3 regions of the Mesorhizobium sp. M6A.T.Cr.TU.014.01.1.1 genome follow, and region 1 is predicted to be linked to each of the others. Evidence: riboswitches for the same ligand, from Rfam matches in the RefSeq annotation. Region 1 holds a riboswitch; each other region holds the start of a gene.
The links. Region 1 has a riboswitch for thiamine pyrophosphate ahead of EN885_RS10415 (ABC transporter permease). Riboswitches for the same ligand answer to the same signal wherever they lie in the genome.
Positions count from the first base shown of each region.

Region 2: linked by a shared signal. The riboswitch ahead of thiC (phosphomethylpyrimidine synthase ThiC) and the one ahead of EN885_RS10415 (ABC transporter permease) in region 1 are both predicted to bind thiamine pyrophosphate.
Region 3: linked by a shared signal. The riboswitch ahead of EN885_RS08080 (YkoF family thiamine/hydroxymethylpyrimidine-binding protein) and the one ahead of EN885_RS10415 (ABC transporter permease) in region 1 are both predicted to bind thiamine pyrophosphate.

Region 1 covers NZ_RZPG01000007.1:146,817-154,785, forward strand. The annotation lists gene EN885_RS10385 (FecR domain-containing protein) at 1-598, shown strand, start outside; gene EN885_RS10390 (adenylate/guanylate cyclase domain-containing protein) at 623-2,536, shown strand; gene EN885_RS33520 (hypothetical protein) at 2,681-3,109, shown strand; gene EN885_RS10405 (superoxide dismutase family protein) at 3,085-3,594, opposite strand; gene EN885_RS10410 (sulfite exporter TauE/SafE family protein) at 3,749-4,525, opposite strand; TPP riboswitch at 4,951-5,063, shown strand; gene EN885_RS10415 (ABC transporter permease) at 5,193-5,993, shown strand; gene EN885_RS10420 (ABC transporter ATP-binding protein) at 5,990-6,748, shown strand; gene EN885_RS10425 (ABC transporter substrate-binding protein) at 6,745-7,758, shown strand; gene EN885_RS10430 (LLM class flavin-dependent oxidoreductase) at 7,755-7,969, shown strand, end outside.
Region 2 covers NZ_RZPG01000037.1:24,652-32,620, reverse strand. The annotation lists gene msuE (FMN reductase) at 1-448, opposite strand, end outside; partial or broken gene EN885_RS29985 (SMC-Scp complex subunit ScpB) at 1,010-1,614, opposite strand; gene EN885_RS29970 (hypothetical protein) at 4,671-4,871, shown strand; gene EN885_RS29965 (hypothetical protein) at 5,062-5,271, shown strand; partial or broken gene EN885_RS29960 (aspartate 1-decarboxylase) at 5,562-5,819, shown strand; TPP riboswitch at 5,937-6,053, shown strand; gene thiC (phosphomethylpyrimidine synthase ThiC) at 6,157-7,969, shown strand, end outside.
Region 3 covers NZ_RZPG01000004.1:283,937-291,905, reverse strand. The annotation lists gene EN885_RS08090 (alcohol dehydrogenase family protein) at 1-174, shown strand, start outside; gene EN885_RS08085 (MBL fold metallo-hydrolase) at 282-1,253, opposite strand; gene EN885_RS08080 (YkoF family thiamine/hydroxymethylpyrimidine-binding protein) at 1,427-2,035, opposite strand; TPP riboswitch at 2,026-2,137, opposite strand; gene EN885_RS08075 (aspartate aminotransferase family protein) at 2,485-3,861, opposite strand; gene EN885_RS08070 (FAD-dependent oxidoreductase) at 4,136-4,777, shown strand; gene EN885_RS34125 (hypothetical protein) at 4,710-4,946, shown strand; gene EN885_RS08065 (hypothetical protein) at 5,226-5,924, shown strand; gene EN885_RS08060 (hypothetical protein) at 5,921-6,145, shown strand; gene EN885_RS08055 (hypothetical protein) at 6,142-6,357, shown strand; gene EN885_RS08050 (nuclear transport factor 2 family protein) at 6,413-6,772, shown strand; gene EN885_RS08045 (CBS domain-containing protein) at 6,954-7,391, opposite strand; gene EN885_RS08040 (hypothetical protein) at 7,627-7,969, shown strand, end outside.

The sequences.
Region 1 (7,969 bases):
GAGCGCCAAGATTGGTCCGAACACTAGCCTGACGATCGATGAATTCGTATACAATCCGGGCTCGGGATCTGGAAAGATCGACATCGGGATGAACAGCGGCCTCGCTCGTTTTTATGGCGGCCAGGTTTCGAAAGGCGGCGTCATGCAGGTTGCGACGCCGCACATGGTGCTCGGGGCCAGAGGCGGCATCATCGAAGTGCTGGTGGCAGCTGGCCAGACCGTCGGCATACTGCGCGCCGGCCGCATGACCTGCACGATGAATGGCAAACGGCTGGTCATCACAAACCCGGGCTTCGCCTGCACGTCAGAAAATGGCAAGCTGCTGACCGGCTACGGGGGAATCGACACCTTCCCGATATTGGACAGCATCGACCGGATAGCCGGCACGGGCCTGCCAGGGGCACCGGGTCCGGGATTGGACGTAAGCGCGATTTGTGCGTCGGCACTCGGCGGCTCGCTCAAAATCTGCGACTCCACCGACGGGGCATTGCCAGGAGTGGTCATGGAGTTCCCCGACAGCCTAACGCCACCTGTGGGCGGCGGCGTGGATAACGGTGGGTGTGAGGGTGAGGGTTGCTGCTATCCAGACTGTAGGTAGACCCGTCCGACCGGCATGAGCCCCTTGTTCGATTGGCGGCAAGCTGCCAGGCGCAAAATATCCGGCCTTGCGGTCGTGCTCTTGCTGGTCGCTTGCCATTTGGCTTTCGACGGGCCGCTGTCGCGCCTCCGCGAGCGTACGTACGACTTCTACCAGTTCCTCGCCCCGCGCGAGGCGACGAGCAATCCTGTTGTCATAGTCTCGATAGATGACGCGAGCCTTAAGGCATATGGGCGATGGCCTTGGAACCGTGGCCTTTTGGCCGATCTGGTCGATGGTGTCGCCGAGTCTGGTGCCGCGGTGATCGGGCTTGCGCTGGTGCTGCCCGAGGCTGACATCTCTCCTGATGGCATCGCCGGAGACAAGCGCCTCGCGAGCGCACTGGCGAAACATCGAACGGCGCTCGCCGTCAGTCTGGGCAATGAGGCGACGGTTTCAGAAACAGAGCCCAAAGCCGGCTGGTCGATCGTCGGGCAAGTACCCGAGACGCTTCCTGGCTTCACCGGTCTGACAGGCTCGCTTGCGGATTTCTCGAGCGCCGCTGCAGGCCTCGGCGTAATTCGCACTTTGCCCGATCCCGACGGCGTATTACGCCATGTGCCGCTGCTCTGGCTCCGAAATACGGCTCAAGGCGTGCAGCTCTGGCCGTCCTTCGCGCTCGAACTCCTGCGCCTCTACGCCGGAGAGAACGGCTACGTGGCCAGGATGAATGCCGCCGGGTTTGACGCACTCAGGATAGCCGGCACCATTGTGCCACTCGAGCCGCAGGGCAGCATCCGCCTCTGGGAAAGCGACACCAATACGCCGCGCATATCTGCCAGTGATATTCTTTCGGGCCGCGGCGATCCGCTGCTGCGGAACGCCATCGCTATTGTTGATCTGTCGGCCGTGGGACTGACCCAGTATCTGCCCACCCCGACGCGTCCGGCGCGACCAGGCGTGGACATCCACGCTGATGCAATCGGCCAGATGCTTGCCGGGCGCTATCTTGTAGAGCCAACGCAAGCGCGTACGCTGGAGCGGCTGTGGTTGGTGCTCAGTGGCATCGTTTTCATCGGACTTTCGGGAGTTCTCGCCCAGCGTGTCTTGCTTGGCGCCCTCGCTCTGGCGCTCCTGGCTGCCACGCCCTTCGCGTTCGGCGCTCTCGAATACAGCCTGCAGGGTGCGCTCTATGACCCACTGCAGCCGGCGCTTGCGACCATGCTTGTAGCTGGCTTCGAAGGATATGTCCTCTACAGGCGCAGCGAGCAGCGTCGGTCCACCCTGGCACGGCAGTTCTCCCAATATCTGTCGCCCTCCGTGGTGCAGCGCCTCGCAAATTCGGATACCGAAGCGATCCTGTCCGGAGAGAAGCGCGAGATCACAATCCTGCTGAGTGACATACGCGGCTTCACGACGATGAGCGAACAACTCGGTGCCCAAGAAATCGGAAAGGTGGTCAATCACTTTCTCGGCCTTGCGACCGATGAGATACTCAAGCGCGACGGGACCATCGATAAGTTCATGGGCGATGCCGTGCTAGCTTTCTGGAACGCGCCGCTTGATCAGCCAGATCATCGCGAGCGCGCGCTCGAGGCGGGGCTTGCCCTGATCGAACGGGTGGAGCGCGAAAACGCCACGTTCACCGCGCGCGGGCACCCCCCTATCGAAATCGGCGTCGCCATCGAGACTGGCGTCTGCTCCGTAGGGAATTTCGGCTCCGAACGGCGCTTCGACTACACCGCGATCGGCTCGCCGGTGAACCGCGCGGCACGGCTCGAGTCAACGACCAAAAAGCTGAGGATTCCTCTGGTGCTTGGTCCCGGATTTGCGCAGGGAGCATCAATGCCGGTTGTGCAGGCGGGTGCGTTCGAACTCCAAGGCTTCAAGGGCGAGGTGCCGGTTTTCACCGTTCCGGAGATACACCCCTCGTCGCAATCTGCCGAGGAGGTCGCGTGATGTTTGGCACCAGTTCAACTCGCTATCTCATTGGCAGCCGGCGAGCGAAAGCCAAGGGCGGCGGAAATCCGATGGGCGGCCCGCGCCACCATGTCGCCCAGTTCGCCTATGCGCTCTTCCGGCACCCGGTTTTCCGGGGCAGCGATGTTCAGCGCCGCGATTATCTTACCCGGTGCCACGAAAACCGGTGCGGTGATCGGCACCGTTCGGGCCCAGGATGGCGAAAATCATGCCGCGCGGCACATCGAGATCGATACGATCGACGGCGCGCAGCTTGCCGAACGTTTGACCAGGCCGCGGGCGGAAATGGCTGACTGGGCAAGACCCGTGGCGGGCACACCCATAGGAGAAGTATCGTTCATGCAATCATCCGGCAGTCGCAAAGTGAAGCCAACTTTGGCGCAATGGCTGCGTCGTCAATTCCTCTGCAGATACGAGCTTACCGTCTGGCTTATCCTCATGCCAGAGGCTCCGACACTACCTGGCCGCCGAGTTGAAGCGCCGGTCAGATCATATGTCGGACAGGCCGCTACCCATCGTGGGGTTTCTCACTCGATCACGGCGCAGGCCTGACGATTTCCGGCATCGCCGGCAGGCTGGCTTTTGTAGTCGTCCTGTCCGCCGTGGACCATCAATGCCTTGCCTCGTATCGCCGTTTCCCCACCATCCAGTTTGACCATGCTGTTGAAAGCCTGGGCACGCAAAACGCCGTCGGCGCCGACCCGCTGATTTGGCATGTCGCCCGCGTGCGGGCCTTTTCCAGTGAGATATCCATGTTCGGCATTCGTCGGATTGAAGTGCCCACCTGCCGAGTCATGGCCGGTCTGATGGTCGCACTTTCCGGTTTCATGAACATGGAACGCGACCCATTCACCCGCCGGCAGTCCTGTTACCTCCAACGCTATCAGCACACCCTGCGCCGTCTCGGTCAGCGTGGCCGTTCCATTCTTCTCGCCAGCCATGTTGACGAATTCGGCTTTCGCGGTCGCGGTGTCCTGAGCCGCTGCAGGCATCGCGACCGCCAGCGCCAATCCTGTTGTTGCAAGCAAATTATTCATCAGTTGGCCTCCGGTTTACAAGGACCCCAAACAACAACGGGGCCTCTTCGTTCCATTTGAGAATGGAGTTTTGTCTCCGGCGCGCCCGCTAGAGAAGCGGGGCGATGCGTGGAACTCGATAGTATCTCCGTGTCATGAGTGTCACGACGTTGGTTTACACCAATTCGAAGAGTTCCGCGGTTTGCCAACCTGCCAGCAGTATGATGAGAATACCAACGAGCCTAAGGAGCGTCTTTTCTGCGATTGACTTCACGACCAATCCGGCCATCGGCGCTGCGACCACGCCGCCAAGGATCAAACCGGCAACGGAGAGCAGATTTTCGGTTAGCTCTCCTGCCTCCTGCCAATGGCCCGTTAGCAACGCAAACAAGAAGGTCAGAGACACCGAGAATGTGATAAGGAACTCGCTGGCATTTACCGTGCCAATAACGTAGCGGGGCGTCCCGCCAAAACCGAGAAGGCCGGTCGTTACGATTGGTCCCCATCCGCCACCCCCTGCGGCATCGAGAAATCCACCACCAAGCCCAAGGGGAGGTACCACGCCTGCAGGGACCGGATTGCTTGGGATCCGCCGGAATGAACGGAACAGGAGCCAAGCTCCGACCAGCGCAAGGTATGTGGTCACATATGGCTTCATGATGGCTCCCTCGAACGAGGTGAGCACAAAAGCGCCGAGAACTCCGCCGAGCACGCCAAATGGCATCAGCCGCCAGAAAAGCTTCCAGTCAATGTTGCGGTGATAGAGGTGAGCCGAACCTGAGGCCGCAGTGGTAAACAGCTCAGCAGCGTGAACTGAAGCCGAAGCGTGTGCAGGAGACACGCCAAACCCCAGTAGTGTTGTCGAGGAAACAACGCCGTAGGCCATGCCGAGAGCCCCGTCCACGGCTTGAGCTACAAACCCCACGAACGCAAAAAGAAGAAATTCTTGCATTTGGCTCTCCGATAAAAGCGCGGGTCGTAATTGGCGAAGAGGAACCCGCCGCGTGCAACATGTGCAATTGCGTCTTCATGCTTCCACAATTCACTAAACGCCTGGCATCGATAATGGTGACGACGAACGGGAAACTGTGCGCTCGACCGACGCCTTTCCTCATATCTTCAAAGTCATGTAGACTCTCAAAATATTGAGAGCGATCTCGAACAGGATGCCAAGTTTAGCACCCTCTTAAGTTGAAGCCGCGCATTAATCTACCGTCCTCGAAAGACCACGCCAATCGCTCAAGCGATGCTATCTTTGATGATGCCATCCGGTAGCGAGACGACCTGAGCGACCACTGCTGAGGCAGCCGCCTCTGACCTAGGGTTTCACGGGTCGTGACGCATACTTGCAGCTCCACCCTTTATCTGTTTAATTGCCGCCATCCACAGGGGTGCTCCGTATCGTCGGGGCTGAGAGATGGGCTGCAAGCCCGTAAACCCTAGAGCTGATCTGGATAATACCAGCGGAGCGAGGCGGGCGATGTTTTCTGGCGCACAGATTTTTCTTTTTCCGATGTCCGGCGATTTCGTGGGCCCGCCCGAGGACCATATCACGATCGACCTCACGGTCGCGGCCAACGGCCCGACCCCGCGCTGATCTTTCGCGCCGGAGGTCTCGCATGTCCCAGTCTTTCTCCGCTGCGCCGCGAATCGCAGCCTTGTTCGCCAAGGTCGGACCGGCCTTGCTGTCGGCCGGCACGCTGGTTTTGGCTTGGGAGCTCTATGCGCGCATCTCGGGCATCTCGCCCACCACGCTGCCGGCGCCGTCACGAGTCCTCGCCCAAGCCATCCAGCAGCGCCAGGCGCTGTTCGACAACACCGTGCCGACCATCAGCGCCACATTGGCGGGTTTCGCCTGCTCGCTGGCCGTTGCCTTCATCCTTTCGGTGCTGATCGACTTCTTCAAGCCGCTGCGCCGCGCCCTGTTCCCGGTATTCATTATCAGTCAGACCCTGCCGCTGGTGGCGATCGCCCCGCTGGTCGTTCTCTGGTTCGGCTTCGGGCTGACGCCGAAGATCATGCTGGTCGCGCTCGTGACTTTCTTTCCCATGCTGGTCGCGCTGGTGCAGGGTTATGAATCGACGGATCGGGACATCTCGGCGCTTCTGAGTTCGATGGGCGCTTCCCGCATGCGCATTTTCCTGCTGGCCCGCCTGCCCTCCTCGCTGCCCTATTTCTTCGCCGGGCTGCGCATCTCGATCACCTATGCCGTGGTCGGCGCCATCTTCGCGGAATATGCCGGCGCGGCCAAAGGGCTCGGCATCTACATGCTCAACGCCAAGAACAATTTCCGGCCCGATCTCGTGCTCGCGGCCGTGCTGGTCAGCGCGTTGCTCACGCTGGCCCTGTTTGCCGCCACGGTGCTGATCCAGCGCGCCGCCATGCCATGGGAGCGGCTCGATGCCGCACGAAAACCATGAGCAGGCGGCTGGAACTGCGCCAAGTCAGCAAGAGTCTTGGCGATATCGACGTGCTTGCCGGCATCACCCTGCACGTCGAGCCGGGCGAATTCGTTTCAATCCTCGGCCCCTCCGGAGCCGGCAAATCCACGATCTTCAGGTTGCTGACGGGCGATCTCGATGACTACGGTGGCGATGTCGACTTCGACGGCCGGCCACTGGCCGAAGCGCGACGACCGTTTGCCTTCATGCCGCAGCGCGATGCCCTGATGCCTTGGCGCACGGTTATCGACAACACCGCGCTCGGTCTTGAAGTGCAGGGCATGTCCCGCAAGGCGGCGCGCGACAAGGTGTCGCCGCTCTTCGGCGAATTCGGCCTTGCGGGCTTCGAGCAAAAGTATCCGGCGCAGCTCTCGGGCGGAATGCGCCAGCGCGCAGCGCTGTTGCGTACCGTCGTGCAGGACCGTGCCATGCTGTTGCTCGACGAACCGTTCGGCGCACTCGACGCCCTCACGCGCACCGGCATGCAGCGCTGGCTTCAGACGATGTGGGACCGACATCGCTGGACCGTCCTGCTGATCACCCACGATATCCGCGAGGCGGTCTTCCTGTCCGATCGCATCTATGTGCTGAGCGGCCGCCCTGCCCGCGTGCTGCGCGAAATCGCCATTCCTCTTCCGCGCCCGCGCAAAGATCTTGCCTCTCCGGAAGCCACCGCCATCGAAGCCGACATCCTCGATACCCTTCTCGATCCACAGCTCGCCCAAAGGATATGACCATGCTTTCCAGACGCCTCTTCATCGCTGCCGCATTGATCGCCGGGCTCGGACCCGTCACGCCCGTCTTCGCCCAGCAGACTGTCACCGTCGCTCTCGACTGGACGCCGAACACAAACCATGTCGGGCTCTATGTCGCCCGGGCGAAAGGCTTCTACACTGAGGCCGGGCTCGACGTGCAGATCCTGCCCTACACCGACACTGCGGCCGGTACGCTGATCGCCAACCGCGTGGCCGATTTCGGTATACTGGGATCCATAGGATTGTTCACCCAACGCACGGCCGGCGCCGACCTCGTCGCCACCTACGCCATCATGCAGACGGAAACCGGCAGGCTGGCCTTCAATGCGGACCGCACCGATATACAATCCCCCAGGGACCTGGACGGACTGACCTATGGCGGTTTCGGCAGCGCCTGGGAGAATGCGCTGATCGGCACCATCATCCGTCATGACGGAGGCGAGGGCAAATTCGAAACGGTGACGCTGGGCACCTCTGCCTATGAGGCCTTGGCCAATGGCGCAGTCGATTTTACGCTCGAAGTCTACACTTGGGAGGGGATCAAAGCGGAGCTTGACGGCAAGGCCCAGCGCGCCTTCCGCTACGCGGATTTCGGCGTGCCCGACCAACACACCAATTTCATTGGCTCGAGCCGCGCCTACCTCGAGAAAAACAAGGACACGGCAACCGCGTTCATCGCCGCGACTAGGCGCGGCTACGCGTTCGCCGTCGAACATCCGAAAGAAGCGGCTGACATGCTGATCGGAGCAAACAGCGACGTGCTGACCAACCGTCCGTTGATCGAGGCATCACTGAAGGCGCTGGTCGACGGCCACTATCTACAAAGCCCCGCCGGGGCGATCGGCACGATCGATCCCGCAAAGATGGAGGCTATCGGCGACTACCTGTTCAAGGCCGAAATCCTGCGCGACGGCGATGGAAACCCGGTCAGCGAACGACCCGATTTCGCGGCCTCTTACAGCAACGCCTATCTGGCCGACCAAAAATGAGCCCGCCGCGGCGCATGCATCTCAATGCCGTGATCTTCGGCCTCGGCAGTCACGAGGCCGGTTGGCGTATGCCCGAAAGCGACCCGCTTGCCTCGACCAGCCTGGCCTACTGGGTCGATATCGCCCGGCGCGCGGAGGCTGCCGATTTCGACGCTCTGTTCCTCGGCGATGTGCTGGCCTTGCAGGGTGGTGCCGATCGGCATCTTTCCGA
Region 2 (7,969 bases), on a different contig from region 1:
AATCGTCGGGCGCGCCGTAGACGCCCGTAGGGACGGTGACAGCGCCAAAAAAGCCGAACAATGGCCGGAGCTGATGTTCGAGGACCAGGCCATGGTATGGGCTCCCGCCGGTCGCGGCGAGAAGCACGGTCTTGCCCGTCAACGCGCGATAATCGACCAGGTCGAACAGGTGCTTGAGGGCGCCAGTGTAGGAAGCCCTATAGACAGGCGTTCCGACCACGAGCAAATCGGCCTTCTCGACACGCTGGATAATCGCTTCTCCAGATGCGCCAAGTGCGCCGCGGGATAGTCCGGCGAAAAGTGAGGGTGCCGCCTCCGTGATCTCGATCAGACCGGTGTCTGCAGGCACGCGCAACGCGACCGCCTTGACCAGCGCATTGACCACCGCCGTGGTACGGGACGGGTTGCTTACGCCGCCCGATATTCCGAGAACCGATAATCGTGCCAAGTCATCAATCTCCCACACTTTGCATGCGCGCTAGGCCGCACCAAACCAGATCAAACGATATTCTATTAAATCTGTAGAGCTAAGGTACTTTGTTCCGATGTTTTGACGTCAATGGGAAAAACGGCGCTGTTACCCACATGGCAAAGGGGTGGAATCTTTAACGATCGGCTAAAACCCACAGTTACGACAATCAAGCTGCCGGTACCCATCGCGGTCCGTCTCTCATAAATAACTGCAGATATCGTGGAGCTTGAGACTTTAATCGCAGATCCAAAGTGACGCCGCAGAGGCAGCTCGACCGCAGATGAGACCAAAGAAGTGACTTCGCGCCAAGCCAGAGAGCACCTGAGCACAGTAATAACTGACTGACGTACACGTCTCCTTCGCCTACCGTTTTCCAAGGACGCCAAGCTCGCAACTTGAGGCGCTTGCTACCGAAGGGTGTCGCTTCATTGTTTGATTAGACCCGCTTCTCTTTATGCGTACCGAAGATCCCGACGTTCGGCGGAGATTTGAACAGCATCACGCGCCGGCGGTCGGCTGCTGCGCGGCAGCGAGCAGCTAATCCTCGATCTCGACGTCGGCGTTGTAGTGATGGGAGGAAAAGCCGGGCACTATGGCGCCCTCCAGCAGCTTCCCCTTCGACAGAAGTCCAGCATCCTCGAGCGCCTCGAAATCCGGCAGGTCGCGCAGCGTGTCGAGCCCGAACTCCACCAGGAACTCTTTTGTCGTCACGTCGGTGTAGGGCGCGCCTGGGGTCGGGCTGCGTGGACCGGAGGCGATGAGCTTCGCACCACGCAGATGGCCGACCAGGTCGCGGCTGATCTCCTTGCCGAAGAATGGCGATAGCTCTCCACGGGTGATCGGTTGGAAATAGGCGATGCACATCAACACCAGCACGTCCGACTGGGTCAGGTCTACACCACGCACGCTGTCTCCTACGGCCTTGCCAAATGCACTGCGGATGGCGTCGGCATAGGCCGGGGCGGGTCAGGTGTTTCCAGCCGCCGGCGACGGAGACCAAATCATAGGGGCCGGCCGCGCAACTCTTCGCGGATATCGTCGATTAGCAGATCGATGCTGCAGTTCTTGCCGACGATCCGCGCCAGCGTCGCACGGCCAACGGGCTCGCTGGCTGCAAAGATCGTCGCCTCGACGCGCTGCATCCTTTCGCGCCACCGCGCCTCCGGCGGCAGATGATCCAGCTCCCGATCAAACAGCTGGTCAGCTGATCGACGGTCGTAACCCGACCAAACCCACCACTAACGTGTATGCAGCGTCCTGCGCACATATTTTACTTACGCGTAGTGGCGCGGCGTCGGAGGCCGACTGCTAGGAAGCGGTCGAGCATTGCATTCACCTGGTCAGCCACTTCGATGGTGTTGAAATGGCCAGCTAACAACGTCTTGGCCAGGATGAGCTGCGAACAACGAGCCTTTAGCCAGTCGAGATCCCGGGTAGCGTTCACTAACGGCACAGTATCAATCGGTCCTGAGTCTCGGCAAAATAGGAACCGACTGATGCTGAAACACGATGGTCTGTAAGAGGCACCAAGTGGGGATAAATGTCGACTTGGCCCGGTGCAGAAGCATCGGCGGAATGACGTGGATGCGTAAAGCCAGTCGGCAAGATGCCGACGCGGCCGAAGGTGAACTTGAAGGATCTAAATGTCTGAGCAGGATCGGACCGCCAGTATCAAAGCGGCGATCAGACAACGCGCCTATTTGCCACCATAGCCTCCAATTCGTCAACGAGACCGGAGGCGGCCATTTCATCTTTCATGGCACCGCCCAAGCGTCGGGCCGCATCCCGGGCGCGACCAAAACAAGGGCACGAATTGCGACTCTGGCAATGGCCTGTCTACCTGCAACCCCCGACTTCGGCGCCTTGCGACCGGTAATCAGGAGAATCGAAAAAACAGCCAATACGGCAAACAGGGCGGACGACCGCCCATGGGTTAGTTCCATCAGAAACCCGACTAGTCCTCCTTCGCCGGGGTCGGGACCGAGATGGGCGGCACACATCCCGAAGACAGCCAGGCCCCGAGCGAGGTCGATGCCGACCAGCCGATCTACCACCGACCCATGGCTCGCGCCGGCCATCGGGGAGTTCTCGGCTGGCGGTGCCTGTGCTATGCTGGGCTCCTTCCTTGGTTATGTCGATCGCGGGGTCCGCGACAGGAGAGCCGGTCGGCTGCTGCCGTCGTCTCACCCTCAAGGGTGCAAATCTCGTTCCAATCTGACGGATCGAGCCGGCGACAGAAGTTTATGCTTGCTGTTCAGCTCTTTAGCCGACGGCAAACAACACATCGGCTTACCAAGCCTGTGGCGCGGACCTGACAAACCCCACACAGCGTGTCGCGGGGCCGCCATCTTGAGGCAATGGCGGTGAACCGGCGAGATGCCAATCAGCGTGAGCGTACCTGGTATGTGGCCTGCATACGGGTGCGAGATATTCTGATTGTCCCACACACCCTCAGGCGTCAAAAGACTCCTGGTTCAGCTCTATCGATCTGCGTCAGTATGAAATTCCCGAGCTGGAGCTTCGTCCTTTGCGCGTCGGGAAACGCAGCCGCTGGCCTCCCGGCCGAACGAGCAGTCTTCCGACATGTTTGCCGCCGAACAGCGGTGCATTGAGGAAAGTGCCCCACCGGTCGTCTGGCGCCGGCCCAGTTGGCACGACGCTGATCGGCTGGGCGACCCTCTCGATGGGGTCGTGACCTCAGAGAGCCACGTTGAGCATCCGGAGGTGGTCGGTGCCGGAGCGCGTCGGGGCGTCATCCTTCAGAAGCTGATGGAGGAGCTTGTCACGGGCGAGCTCGCGGGAGAGACTGGACGCAAGCGCGTCCCGCGCGCGCGAACTGCTCGATCAACTGATCTCAGACGACGACGATTCTCGGCCAGATTCCAAAGAGAGGCCGCGGCGGCGCTTCGCGGGCTCGCGTTACCACAGATCGCAGAACTGTGATCTCGCCTTGTGCCCGAGATCGCAATCTGAGCTCGCGACGAAGCATATCGCCGGACGGGCCGATGCCTTCGCGATCATCAAAGGACGGGTCGACGCCGCGATCAATTGGAAATCGGACGTGAATCCCACGCCTACGTCCGCGAGGCGCATGTGCAGCAATTGCGCGATTACCTTTCTGCGACGGGCGCCGAACGCGGAGCGAGCGGCGAGGTCACCTGGATCCAACGGCGGACGCATTGGGCGCTCGCGATCAATAGTATCCTCAGGATCGATTGCAGCGCTTCCGAAGTGAGTACCGCCAATTAAAAGTCGGTTGCCTTTTTCCACCGCCGCCTCACACATCGTGTTGGAGCTGAAGAGCTACCTGCAAATCCTCGCAGCGGGCGCGGCCACATCCCTGATTTTACAAATTAACACGTCTTGATTTTTAGAAAATGCCACGTGCGATGATGGCGCCGCCAAAAAACAATGTCACGCGAGATGATCATGCCTGAGGTAAATGGTCCGCCAAAGTTTGGAACGGTATACCGGTTGAATGATGGATACACCAGGCCGGATAAGGGCTTCGGGTTCCGGACGACGAAACTAATCGACGGATACGCGCTGCGCTTGAGGGAAGCTGCATGCGCGTTACGGTTATCACCATCCAGGGATGCCGGACATGATCTTGAATAGTGACATTGCAGGCCAAAGAGCGGCCGAGGAGCTAGCAGAGGGCCTGAAATCGCAGGGCAAGCAGCAATACGAAGACAGGTCGAGGGAACGCGAACGAGATATGTCTCGTTAGGTCGCACGTTGCAGCAAGGGTGCCGTCGGAAGGCAATCCGCCGTGTCCTGAACGAGGTAACCTGCACTTTTCGAGAATTGCCACGGCGGTACCCTATTTTCGGCTGTGAAGCACACGAGACCCGCGACGTGAGACCCAGTTGCTCAATGCCCAGTTGCTCAATGAGCTTTCTTACGAATAAGGGAGAATTTCCGCGGCCGGACTCTCTCTGAGTGGGCGTGCATGACTGCCAACGGAAGGTCTTGCACGCACCCTTGCGATCTTGAGCAATGGTCGCCATGACTTTCTTCTTGCAGGCTTTTGAGTGGCCCAGCCTGCGATCACCAGACCCCACCGACTCTAAAGAGCGTGGCAGACGGGATAGTCGAGGTTGCCCGGGCACAACCACGCTCAAGGCTTGCGCCGCCCAGAGGACACGCTGAAAAGGCAGCATGGGGGCGCGAGCTCGCCATTCACGAGAGATTCGACATGAAGACCATGCAAGAAAAAGACATTCCGGCATTCGTGCAATCAGTTGTGGACGCCGGCTGCAACATTTGCGCGATTGGCAACTTGGGATACGTCTTTGGCGATGCTGATTTGACGCCGGCGCAACGGAGGGCCGTCGAGCACAGCTGCGTAGGATTGCTGAAATCTACGGCGAACGCGATCATCTCATGGACGAGATAGCTGTATATCTGCGGTCGATCGGACGCCATGTCGAGGTTGAGCCGAAGACAGGTGTTTCCTGATGGCCGCGATCGCGTTCCGTAGTCGCCATTTCTATTGGGTAACGAGAAGCCGTCTTCCAACCTCTGAATCAAAAAGGAGGTGACCCCCAAAGGCCGCTCTCGAGACCGCAAGTCTGAGCCGCTGACGCATGGCGATAACCAGACTGTCCGAACTGGGCGGCGATATTCTTCGCGTCGATGCCTTCCTCGACCAGGCCGCGGTAGGCGGCGATCTCATCTACCGCATGCATAGCCAAGCCAGGGAAGTTTTCGGCAGCGGAATTCTCGGTCGCTTCCTCTTTGATGACTGGAGGGCGCGGCCGATCCGGCCGCCGACGACCCCGCAGGGATTGCCATGAGGCGGACCAATACTCGGATAATGGCGGCCGGATATGTAGCGATCGATCGCCGCACCAACATATCAATGCAATAGCTTAGTTGCTTTCAAAGGCGGTCGTACAAACTGCAAGCAAGCTAAACGATTTCGTCAACTCTTCCTCGCAGAGCGAAAACTCCGCGGCCCATGCGATTTCTCTGCTGGAACAGCGGCACATCCTCAGCGCCAGGACACGGCCGCCGCCGTCGGGTTTTACGAAGCCGGTGATTGCATAAGTTGCCCGCAAGATGTCATTGGTATCGGGAACGCCGCCGATGCTGCATCCTGAATCGAGCGGCCGCCCGCACCTGCCAGCCCGACGACCAGATCATTATCTGCAAGTCCATCTACCTGGACGAGGTGCAAATCACCTCGCTGAAGCCGCGAATCGTCACCTTCGACCAGGATAACCACATCCGTGACCGCCTGAGCTACTCGGTCGATCTCGACGCACATGGCCGATACAGTTTCTCCATCCTTCACGAAGCGAAAGAGGCTTTGGCCATTCCAGCCCTGGTCTCCGGGGCGTGACTTGTCCCCGATGCATGCGCGAGCTCTCCGCCCGGTTTTGACAGGCCGCCGGTCATCGCCACCGGCCGAAGGCGCCCGAATGCGCTTGACAAGATAGCGTCGGCCCGTCCAACCTGACGCATTCACCAGGGGAGTCCCGGCAAGGGGCTGAGATACTGCTTGCTTTCGCGGCGCAGTGACCCGTTGAACCTGATCCAGTTCATACTGGCGTAGGGACGGTGCAAGCGCTTTGCGGGAGTTTATGCCCGAGGTCCTGTTTCGGCAGGTCGACAGAAGCGTCTTTTCATCCTTCCGGCACAGAACTGGGTCTCCAATGCATGAGCAAAGGAGCCTCACGATGAATGCCCTCCCCCCCGCCGTGTCGACGGGACCACTGCCCGCCTCACGCAAGGTCCACAAATCCGGCATCCTCCACCCGCAGATCAAGGTGCCGGTGCGCGAAATCTCCGTCCATCCGACAGCGGGCGAGCCGCCCGTCACCGTCTACGATCCGTCCGGCCCCTATACCGACCCGGCTGTCGAAACCAGCATTGAAAACGGTCTTGCCCGGCTTCGCCACGAATGGATCACCGCGCGCGGCGATGTCGAGGCCTATGACGGGCGCCACGTGCGGCCGGAGGACAACGGATTTGTGACCGGTGAGCGCCTGACGCCGGAATTTCCCATTCGCAGCCGGCCACTCAGGGCCAAGGCAGGCAAGGCGGTGACCCAACTTGCCTATGCGCGCGCCGGCATCATCACCCCCGAAATGGAGTTCGTCGCCATCCGCGAGAACCTCGGCCGTCAGATGTCGCGCGGCAAGCTGCAGCGCGACGGCGAAGCCTTAGGCGCGGCCATCCCCGATTTCGTCACGCCGGAGTTCGTGCGCGATGAGGTGGCACGCGGACGCGCGATCATTCCCGCCAACATCAATCATCCCGAGAGCGAACCGATGATAATCGGCCGCAATTTCCTGGTGAAGATCAACGCCAATATCGGTAACTCGGCGGTCACCTCCTCGATGGCCGAAGAGGTCGAAAAGATGGTCTGGGCGATCCGCTGGGGCGCCGATACGGTGATGGACCTGTCGACCGGCCGCAACATCCACAACATCCGCGACTGGATCGTGCGCAATGCGCCGGTGCCGATCGGCACGGTGCCGCTCTATCAGGCGCTGGAGAAGGTGGGCGGCATCGCCGAGGATCTGAGCTGGGAGGTCTATCGAGACACGCTGATCGAGCAGGCCGAACAAGGCGTCGACTACTTCACCATCCATGCCGGTGTGCGGCTGCATTACATCCCGCTGACCGTCGACCGGGTCACGGGCATTGTCTCGCGCGGCGGCTCAATCATGGCCAAATGGTGCCTGCACCATCACCGCGAAAGCTTCCTTTACGAGCACTTCGCCGAAATCTGCGACATCTGCCGGGCCTATGACGTGTCCTTTTCGCTCGGCGACGGTCTTCGTCCCGGCTCGATCGCCGACGCCAATGACGCAGCACAATTCGCCGAGCTGGAAACGCTTGGCGAGCTGACGCAGATCGCCTGGGCGAAGGATTGCCAGGTAATGATCGAAGGCCCCGGCCACGTGCCGATGCACAAGATCAAGGAGAACATGGAAAAGCAGCTCGCCGTCTGCGGCGAGGCGCCCTTCTACACGCTTGGACCGCTGACGACCGACATCGCCCCGGGCTATGACCACATCACCTCGGGCATCGGCGCCGCCATGATCGGCTGGTTTGGCACCGCCATGCTCTGCTACGTCACGCCGAAGGAGCATCTCGGCCTTCCCGATCGCAACGACGTCAAGATTGGCGTGATCACCTACAAGATCGCCGCCCATGCAGCCGACCTGGCGAAGGGCCATCCGGCCGCGAAAGTCAGGGATGATGCCCTTTCCCGCGCGCGCTTCGAGTTCCGCTGGGAGGACCAGTTCAACCTGTCGCTCGACCCCGAAACCGCGCGCTCCTTCCACGACCAGACCTTGCCCAAGCAGGCGCACAAGATGGCACATTTCTGCTCGATGTGCGGGCCGAAATTCTGCTCCATGCGTATTTCTCACGACATCCGCGCCGAGGCACAGAAAGAGGGCATGGCGGCAATGGCGGCGAAATATCGCGATGGCGGCGATCTCTACCTGCCGGTAGACGAGACCGGCGTACGGGTCATGC
Region 3 (7,969 bases), on a different contig from region 1:
GACTTCCGCCGTATTGTTCGCTACATCGAAGACAAGAAGATCCGGCCGCTGGTCGGCGGCGTCTACAAGCTCTCCGATTTCCACCGCGCCCAAGCGGATTTCATCGCCAAGGATTTCGTCGGCAAGCTGGTGGTCGTTCCAGACGCCATTTCGGATCTCGCAGCGACCCGTTGATAGCCAAGATTATCGCTCTCGCTTGGTTCTGCGTTCGACGTCTGACGCCGACCGGTTCGTCCGGCACGGCAGCCGTCGTCGTCCAGTTGGCAGCGGGTACTGTGATATTACCCGTCGGCTGCGAATACGTAGCCGTTGCCATCCTTGGACAACGTGCCGACGTTCGGCATCAACCAGTGAGTACCCGAAATGGTGAGCTTGTCGGCGACCGCGCGATCGAAGATCTTCCTTCGCGTTTCGACGGCCATTTGCGGATCCTGGTCGATAGCAAGCTGCCACTCGGGATTTGTTGAAACATGGGGCGCAAGATTGACCACGTCAGCGCTGATCAGGAGCTGTTTGCCGCCCGAGGTGACCAGATGCGCGACCATTCCCGGGCTATGGCCGGGGGCCTGAACGGCGTGCACGCCAGGTAGGAGTTCTGGTTCTCCCTCAAAGGTCCTGACGTTTTTCCACGTAGCCACCGTAGCCTGAATGCGCTGAGCGAGGCCCTTGCGCGTCGGTCCGAGATCGATCGACTCGACTCCCGGGCGCGTCCACCATTTCAATTCCTCGGCGGGCACCACGATGTCGGCATCCGGGAAGACCTGCGCATTGCTCTCATTGTTCATGAGGCCATAAATGTGGTCGCCGTGCAGATGGGAGATCAGGATTGTCTTGACTGCCTTGGGGTCAAGGCCCGCCGCAGCCATGCTCTCGAATAGCCGGCCGTTCCCCTCACCATAAATCGGATGACCGCCGGTACCCGAGTCGATCAAGACCACTTGATCGCGCAGCTTTAGCGCCATGACGATAAACCGCAGGGGCGCCTGATTGTCGGGAAAACCGGCACCACGCAACGCCGTCTTGACCTGTTCGACGCTGACATTCCTGACCATACCCTCCCGCAGGGGAACGTCACGCATGCCATCAATCAGAGAAAAGACTTCAATGTCGCCAACCTTGTATTTTCGGAAAGGTTGAGCGACGGCGTGTTGAGCGCGGGCCGCGTCGACAAACGTGATCGGCTTGTGGAGCCCAAACGCAGCATGAGCACCGGCCGCGCCAAGTGTCAGGTCGCGACGCGAAATATCGAACATCCTTCCCCGCTGACGGAATGATCGAGCATATCAACGGCGGTCGGCACTGCACAAGGTCGGCTGGGTCGTGAGCCGCAAGTTAAACTGAGACATCACCTGAGCGCGATCCCGCCGCGGTGGCGGCCGAGGGCCGGCCGATCGACGTCGTCGCCCACCCCGAATATCGACACGCCCTAACAAGGACTCGGGCTGTTCGCCGACACAGTGAGATCGAGCGCGACATGGCCTTGCGGCGCGCCGAAGCGAAGGAAGGCTTCCGACAGCGTCGCGAACACCGGTCCGGCATCGCCTCTCAGCTTCGTGCAGAAATTCTTCGACCTGTCGAAGACGCCCGAAATCTTGAGGAAGTCGATGCAGCCGTAGATCTCATCCATGTGATGGCCCTCGCCGAGCGGATAGAGCGAGAACTGCGCGGCGACCTCTTGTCCGAGTTTTTTCGCACCATCGACATGCGCCCGCGCCGCGCCGATGCGCTCGGCCAGGGACAGCTCGTGGCTGCTGCCGGAAATCGGTGTGCAGATCGGATCGTCAGGCTCGCCCGGACAGCCGCGCGACACCGTCGCCGACAACACGCAATGCACGCCACTCGCCGCCGCCGATGCGAAGAGGTCGCGCATGGCCGGGAAAAGCTGTTCCGGCGGGCCGACGATCAGCGTCGAGATGTCGTCGGTCTCGATGCGGAAATTCGGTCGATACGGATCGAGCGCCGAAAGCGCCCCAAGGATGACGCCGACGAAATCGTCGCACATCGGATACAGGGAAATCTGTGCACCTGAAAACATGGTCGCCTCGCTCCGCTGGCATTACCCAGATCAGCTTGAGGGACCGAAGGCTTGCACCCACCATCTCAGCCCCGGCAATACGGAGCGCCCCTGTCGATATGGGCGACGTAGCACCCGCGCAACGGATGTTCAAGTGTGGCCCAGGGCAATCGTTCCCAGCAATCGCTTCAGACCAATTACCGAGCTTGGCGGCGCCGCCGAAGCTGCCGATCTCCCCCCTTGCGGGGGAGATGCCGGCAGGCAGAGGGGGTGCTTCCCTCCGACCTGTAAATCGATCGCAGCCGCGCCCTCAAGCTGATTCGGGTTGGCAAGGCTGAAGTCGAAAGTTGGCGATCCTTCACACCCCCCTCTGTCCTACCGGACATCTCCCCCGCAAGGGGGGAGAATGGATACCGCTTCGGCTTCGCCAATCACCAAGGCCCATTCAGCTCTGGCTTTGGACGACCTGATCAGCTCTGTGATCCGACCTGCTTGACCGCGGCTTCGAGCGATCTTTCAAACGCGTCGATCATCTGATCGACCTGGGGCTCGGTGATGATCAGCGGCGGGCAGAAGGCCAGCGCGTCGCCCATGTTGCGCGAGATGACGCCGTTCTGCTGCATGAAGCCGTTGACAAGCCCGCCCAGCGCGCCGGCCGTCTCCCACGGCGTCTTGGTCACCTTATCGCCGACCAGTTCGACCGCCGCGATCAGGCCGACGCCACGCACCTCGCCGACAAGCGGGTGCGAAGCGAGGTTGCGCAGCCGTTTCTGCATATGCGCGCCGACCGTGCGCGCATTGCCGACAAGGTCGCGCTCCTCGATCAGCTTCAGGTTCTCGAGCGCGACCGCCGCCGCGACGGGATGGCCGCCGCCGGTGAAGCCATGACCGAAGGTGCCGATCCGATTGCTTTCGTCGGCAATCGGCTCGAACATTTTCTCGTTGATCAGCAGGGCCGAGATCGGCAGGTAGGAGGAAGAGATCTGCTTCGACAGCACCATGATGTCAGGCCTGATGCCGAAGGTCTGCGAACCGAACATCTCGCCGGTTCGGCCAAAACCGCAGATGACCTCGTCGGCGACGATCAGGATGTCGTACTTCGACAGGACCGCCTGTATCTTCTCCCAGTAGCCGGCCGGGGGAACGATGACGCCGCCGGCGCCCATGATCGGCTCGCCGAAGAAGGCGGCGATGGTTTCCGGGCCCTCGGCCAGGATCAGCTTTTCCAAGTCGTCGGCAAGCCGGCTCGAAAACTGCTCTTCGCTCTCGCCTGGCAGCGCCTCGCGCCAATGGTGCGGTGTCGACGTGTGCAGCACATTGGCGATCGGCAGGTCGAAGGAAATGTGATTGTTGGGCAGGCCGGTCAGGCTTGCCGAGGCGATGGTGACGCCGTGATAGCCGCGAATGCGGCTAATGATCTTCTTGCGTGCCGGCTGGCCGAGCGCATTCGACCGGTACCAGATCATCTTCATGGCCGTGTCGTTGGCCTCGGAGCCGGAATTGGTGAAATACGCCTTGCTCATCGGCACCGGCGCCATCTGCACCAGCTTCTCGGCGAGATCGATCAGCGGCGAATGCGATTTGGAGCCGAAGTCGTGATAATAAGGCAGCTTGGACATCTGGCGCACCGCCGCATCGACCAGCCGCTTCTCCGAGAAGCCGACCGCGACGCTCCAAAGCCCGGCCATCGCCTCGATGTAGCGGTTGCCGGCCAGATCCTCGACATAGATGCCGTCGCCCTTCTCGATCACGAGCGGCCCTGCCTCCTCATGCTTGCGGGCATTGGTGTAGGCGTGCATGTGGTAGCTGATGTCGCGGGCTTCGGGAGAATTCGGTCGTGCGTCCATGATGGTTCCTGTCCTGCATGCCGGGACTAGGCCCTGCCGCCGTTTCGGCGCGTATCGCCTCTTGCATTATGCTGTTGGATGCATCTGTTTCTCGTAAGGGTGTCAAGCCCTTTCGGAAGGGCTGGCGGGTGGACGCAGACATGCTGAATTTCAGCTTCGAGGTCGCAGAACGCGAGAACCTGCGCGGAGCCGCCTATGCGCATCGCCGGATCGTGATCGTCGAACGGCTCACCGGCAGCACAACAACAAGGCTGAGGTGGCCCGATCATGGACCATGTCGACTGCATCGTGGCCGGCGCCGGCGTCATTGGCCTCGCGATTGCGCGAGAGATGGCGCAACGCGGCCCTGGACACCCTGATCCTCGAAGCCGAGAACGCCATCGGCACCGGGACCAGCTCGCGCAATTCCGAGGTCATCCATGCGGGCATCTACTATCCGGCCGGATCGCAGAAGGCCCGGCTCTGCGTGGCAGGCCGGGAACAGCTTTACCGTTATTGCGAGGAGCGGGCGGTTCCGCATGCGCGCTGCGGCAAGCTCATCGTCGCCACAGATGCCGAACAGGAGCCGGCGCTTGCTTCCATCCTGGCCAACGCCTCTGCTTGCGGCGCGGGCGACCTAACACCCTTGACCGCAGCAGAGGCACGCGCGCTGGAGCCCAAGCTGCGGTGCACGGCCGCCGCCCTGCTGTCGCCCGCCACCGGCATCAGCCACGCCCTGATGCTTGCTTTGCGGGGCGACGTAGAGGAGCACGGGGCGGCACTCAGCCTCAACACCCGCATCGTCTGCGGCCGCCTCGAGGGTGGACGCATGGTTCTCGACACAGTCGACAGCACCAGCGGCGAGCGCTTTGAGATCGCCACCGCGCTTCATCAACGCCGCCGGGCTTGGCGCCACGACGCTTGCCCGCTCACTTGACGGGCTCGACCCGCAATTCGTGCCGGAACTTCGCTATGCCAAGGGCAATTATTTTTCGGTCGCCGGCCGGGCGCCGTTCTCGCGGCTGGTCTATCCCATACCCGAGCCGACACCGCGCGGGCGTGCCGCTGCCAAAGGCATAATCCAAACGCCCGTAAGCCATCCGTAAGCCGGGGTCGCAGAACCTCGGTCTGTCGATCACAGCCGATCACCGGAGGCCTCGAGCTCTCCGGAACCGTCGGCTCCATGACGAGGAGGGTTCGATGCGATTCGACAACGATCACGCGCCACTCCGCCGGGACGACGCGCTATCCGAATGGCGCACTGCCTCGGCGCTGGCCGAGCTCTTGTCCTTCGAGCCGTCGAGTCTCGACGCGAAACCGAAGGCTGCGGGTCCTGGCCGGACCGCGGAGGCGCTTTCACGATTTGCGGCGGCGATCCGGCGCGTATGGCCGGTCCTGGCGGCTACTACAATCTTGGCAACGCGCTCGGGCTGGTGATGGGCGTCACGATCCAGCTCGCCGCCCCTCAGGGATCCGGCATGCGCGGCGGCGCCGCGCTGTTCGACTATTTCGCTGGCAGCAGCAGTGCGGTGGCGCTGACGTTGGCAACGCTGGTCTTCTTCTGCAGCGGCGAGGTCTATCACCGCGCCTGGGCCGGGCGGGATGTCCCCGATCCAGCGCTTAACCGCCTCGCCGATCTCCTGTCGGGGATCGGCGCGATCGGGCTTGGCGCGGCACTGTTCCTGTTCGGCCAGCCGGTGCTGGCGGCGACCGCCGGACTGCTGCATGCGCTCGGCAAGTTCGGCAGCGCCGCCTACAGGCCCGGCGCCAGCGTGCCCGGGTGGCCGGCTGGATGGCCCGATCCGTTCCGCAGTGCGGTGCTGGCCAGCCGCCTGCCGGCGATGCTCGCGGCGGCGCTGTCGATGGGCGCCGCCTTGCCTGAGGTGTGGTTGGGCGGTTCCCCTGCCCTCGTTGCCGCGCCGCTGACATTGCTTGCCTGCTATCTGCTGTGGGCCAGGGCCGACCTTCTCCTGTTTGCCAACAGCGCTGGCGAAAGCGCGCCCGCACTGCCCACCACGGCACGGCCCATGCCCTTGCATCCTCGACCGCCCAAGGCAACCAAACGACCGGGACCATCGATATGAAGCACCGTTTCGAAGCTATACCGAACCCAAGCTGCCGGTTCGAGATCTGGGACAATGAGAACGACGAGCCCGTCGTCCATCACGACCGGCTGCTCACCTTCGCCTCGGCGAAGTTGGCGGCAAGGATCGCCGACTTCCTCAACGAGGGCCGCAGCCACCGGCGCCGCGCCGGCGCCGCTAAATGGCGAGTTGCGGACCGCGATGTCGACCGGGGAGGATGATCGCCACGCTGCTCTACCTCGGGGAAATCCAGGTCTCCCTGACCTTGGCGTCCATGCCGGTATTCAAGGCTAGCGCCAAGGATCCACTGCTGGGCTGGATCGCATCCGGAAGCAGTCTTCACATCAACCTCGGCGGCGAAACCACCTACGATGTTTCCCTCAAGGGCAGTGCCCAAGCCGCCAAGGCCTTTGCAGCAGCCTGCAACTCATGAGACCCTGCAGTTCGTGAGAACCTGTAGCTCATGAGAGCATCGGAGGAGTGTCGCCATGACCGATGAGCCAGGCCGTGAGCCGGCGCATGATCCCCAGGATTTGGAGCGCCTGCTGATTTCCCGGCAGTGGGTGGGAGACATCGACGGCATGGCCGCGCTTTTTGAGCAGAACGCCGTCGTCGACAGCGGTGAAGGGCAGCTGACGCGTGGCCGGGAAGCGATCCGGGCACTCTTCGCGGAGATCACCGCAACGGGCCGAAAATTTGCTGCCGGAAATCAGGCCCCGGCTGTTGTCAGCGGAGACCTGGCACTCACCTCAACCCATCTTCCCGATGGCACCGTGACCGCCGAGGTCGCCCGCCGCCAAGGCGACGGAACATGGCTGTGGGTCATCGATCGATTCTCCGTTGCATAACATCGGGCCCGACGCATGACCCCGGAAAATCGGAATCGATTTTCCCGGTGGATCATGCGAACGGGCGCACGGCGCTGTAGCGCAAAGGCGCGAAACCGTGCAGTTTTGGATTTCGAAGTTCCCGAGCGACGATGCCGGCGATGGAGCAGGAACTTCGAATTCAATTATGATGTATGATGCATCAGTGCGCTGTCTGCGAATGGTCGCCGCCCGGCTGCGAAATGCCGCCCAGCGCTTCGCCGGCCCAGGCCGCCTCGCCATTCGCGGCGAGATCGCCGAGCGAGACAATGCCAACCAACCGCCGGTCGCGGCTGATCACCGGCATTCGCCGCAGTTTGAGATTGCCCATGTTCTGAAGGACATCGTCGACTTCCTGGTCGTCAAAGCAGCATTGCACCTCCGCGCTCATCACGTCCCTGATCTTGGCGTCAGGACCTCTGCCCTCCGCGATGCCGCGGACGGCAATGTCGCGGTCCGTGATCATGCCGACCAGCCGGTCATTCTCGCCGACGGGCAGAACACCGGCGTCAAGATCGGCCATGGCTCGTGCGGCATCCCGCAAGGACTGCTCCGGACTGGCGACCTGAACATTCTGTGTCATGCACTCGCTGATTCTCATGGCTTTCTCCTCGAGGTGAAGCGCCCCGCCGAACCCGTGATCAAGATGTGATTAGGGAGGAATGAATGCCTTTCGGAATCGTTCCATGTTTCGACCACGCGCGACCGGATGGGCGATGCGGCAGAGCTTCCACCAATGGCCATATCCGTGACGACGGGAACCATAGTCCGGCACAATGGTTGAGTGGTGACCAAGTGATCCTCCCCGAGCAAAACGGAAAACGGAAGGAACGATCATGCGCATGTTGACGACTATTGCTGCCCTTTCGGGATTGGCCCTGGCGCAGCCGATCCACGCGCAATCCACCAACCCGCAGCTTCCCCAAATCGCACCCCCGGCCCCGGAAGTCCTGCCCGATCCAAGCCTGCCTAACCAAACGCCGCCCGACCAAGCCCTGCCGGATCAAGCGCTGCCGGATCAGGGTTTCACCGACCAGAACTTTACCGGGATTGCGATCGTCGCCCTCGAGGATTTGCCTCCGGAACTCAAGACACAAGCCGAGGCCGTGATCACCCAGACCAGCGTTGAAGATCTGCTCACCCTGCAGAGCTCGATCGATGCGTCGCCGCAGGCAGCAA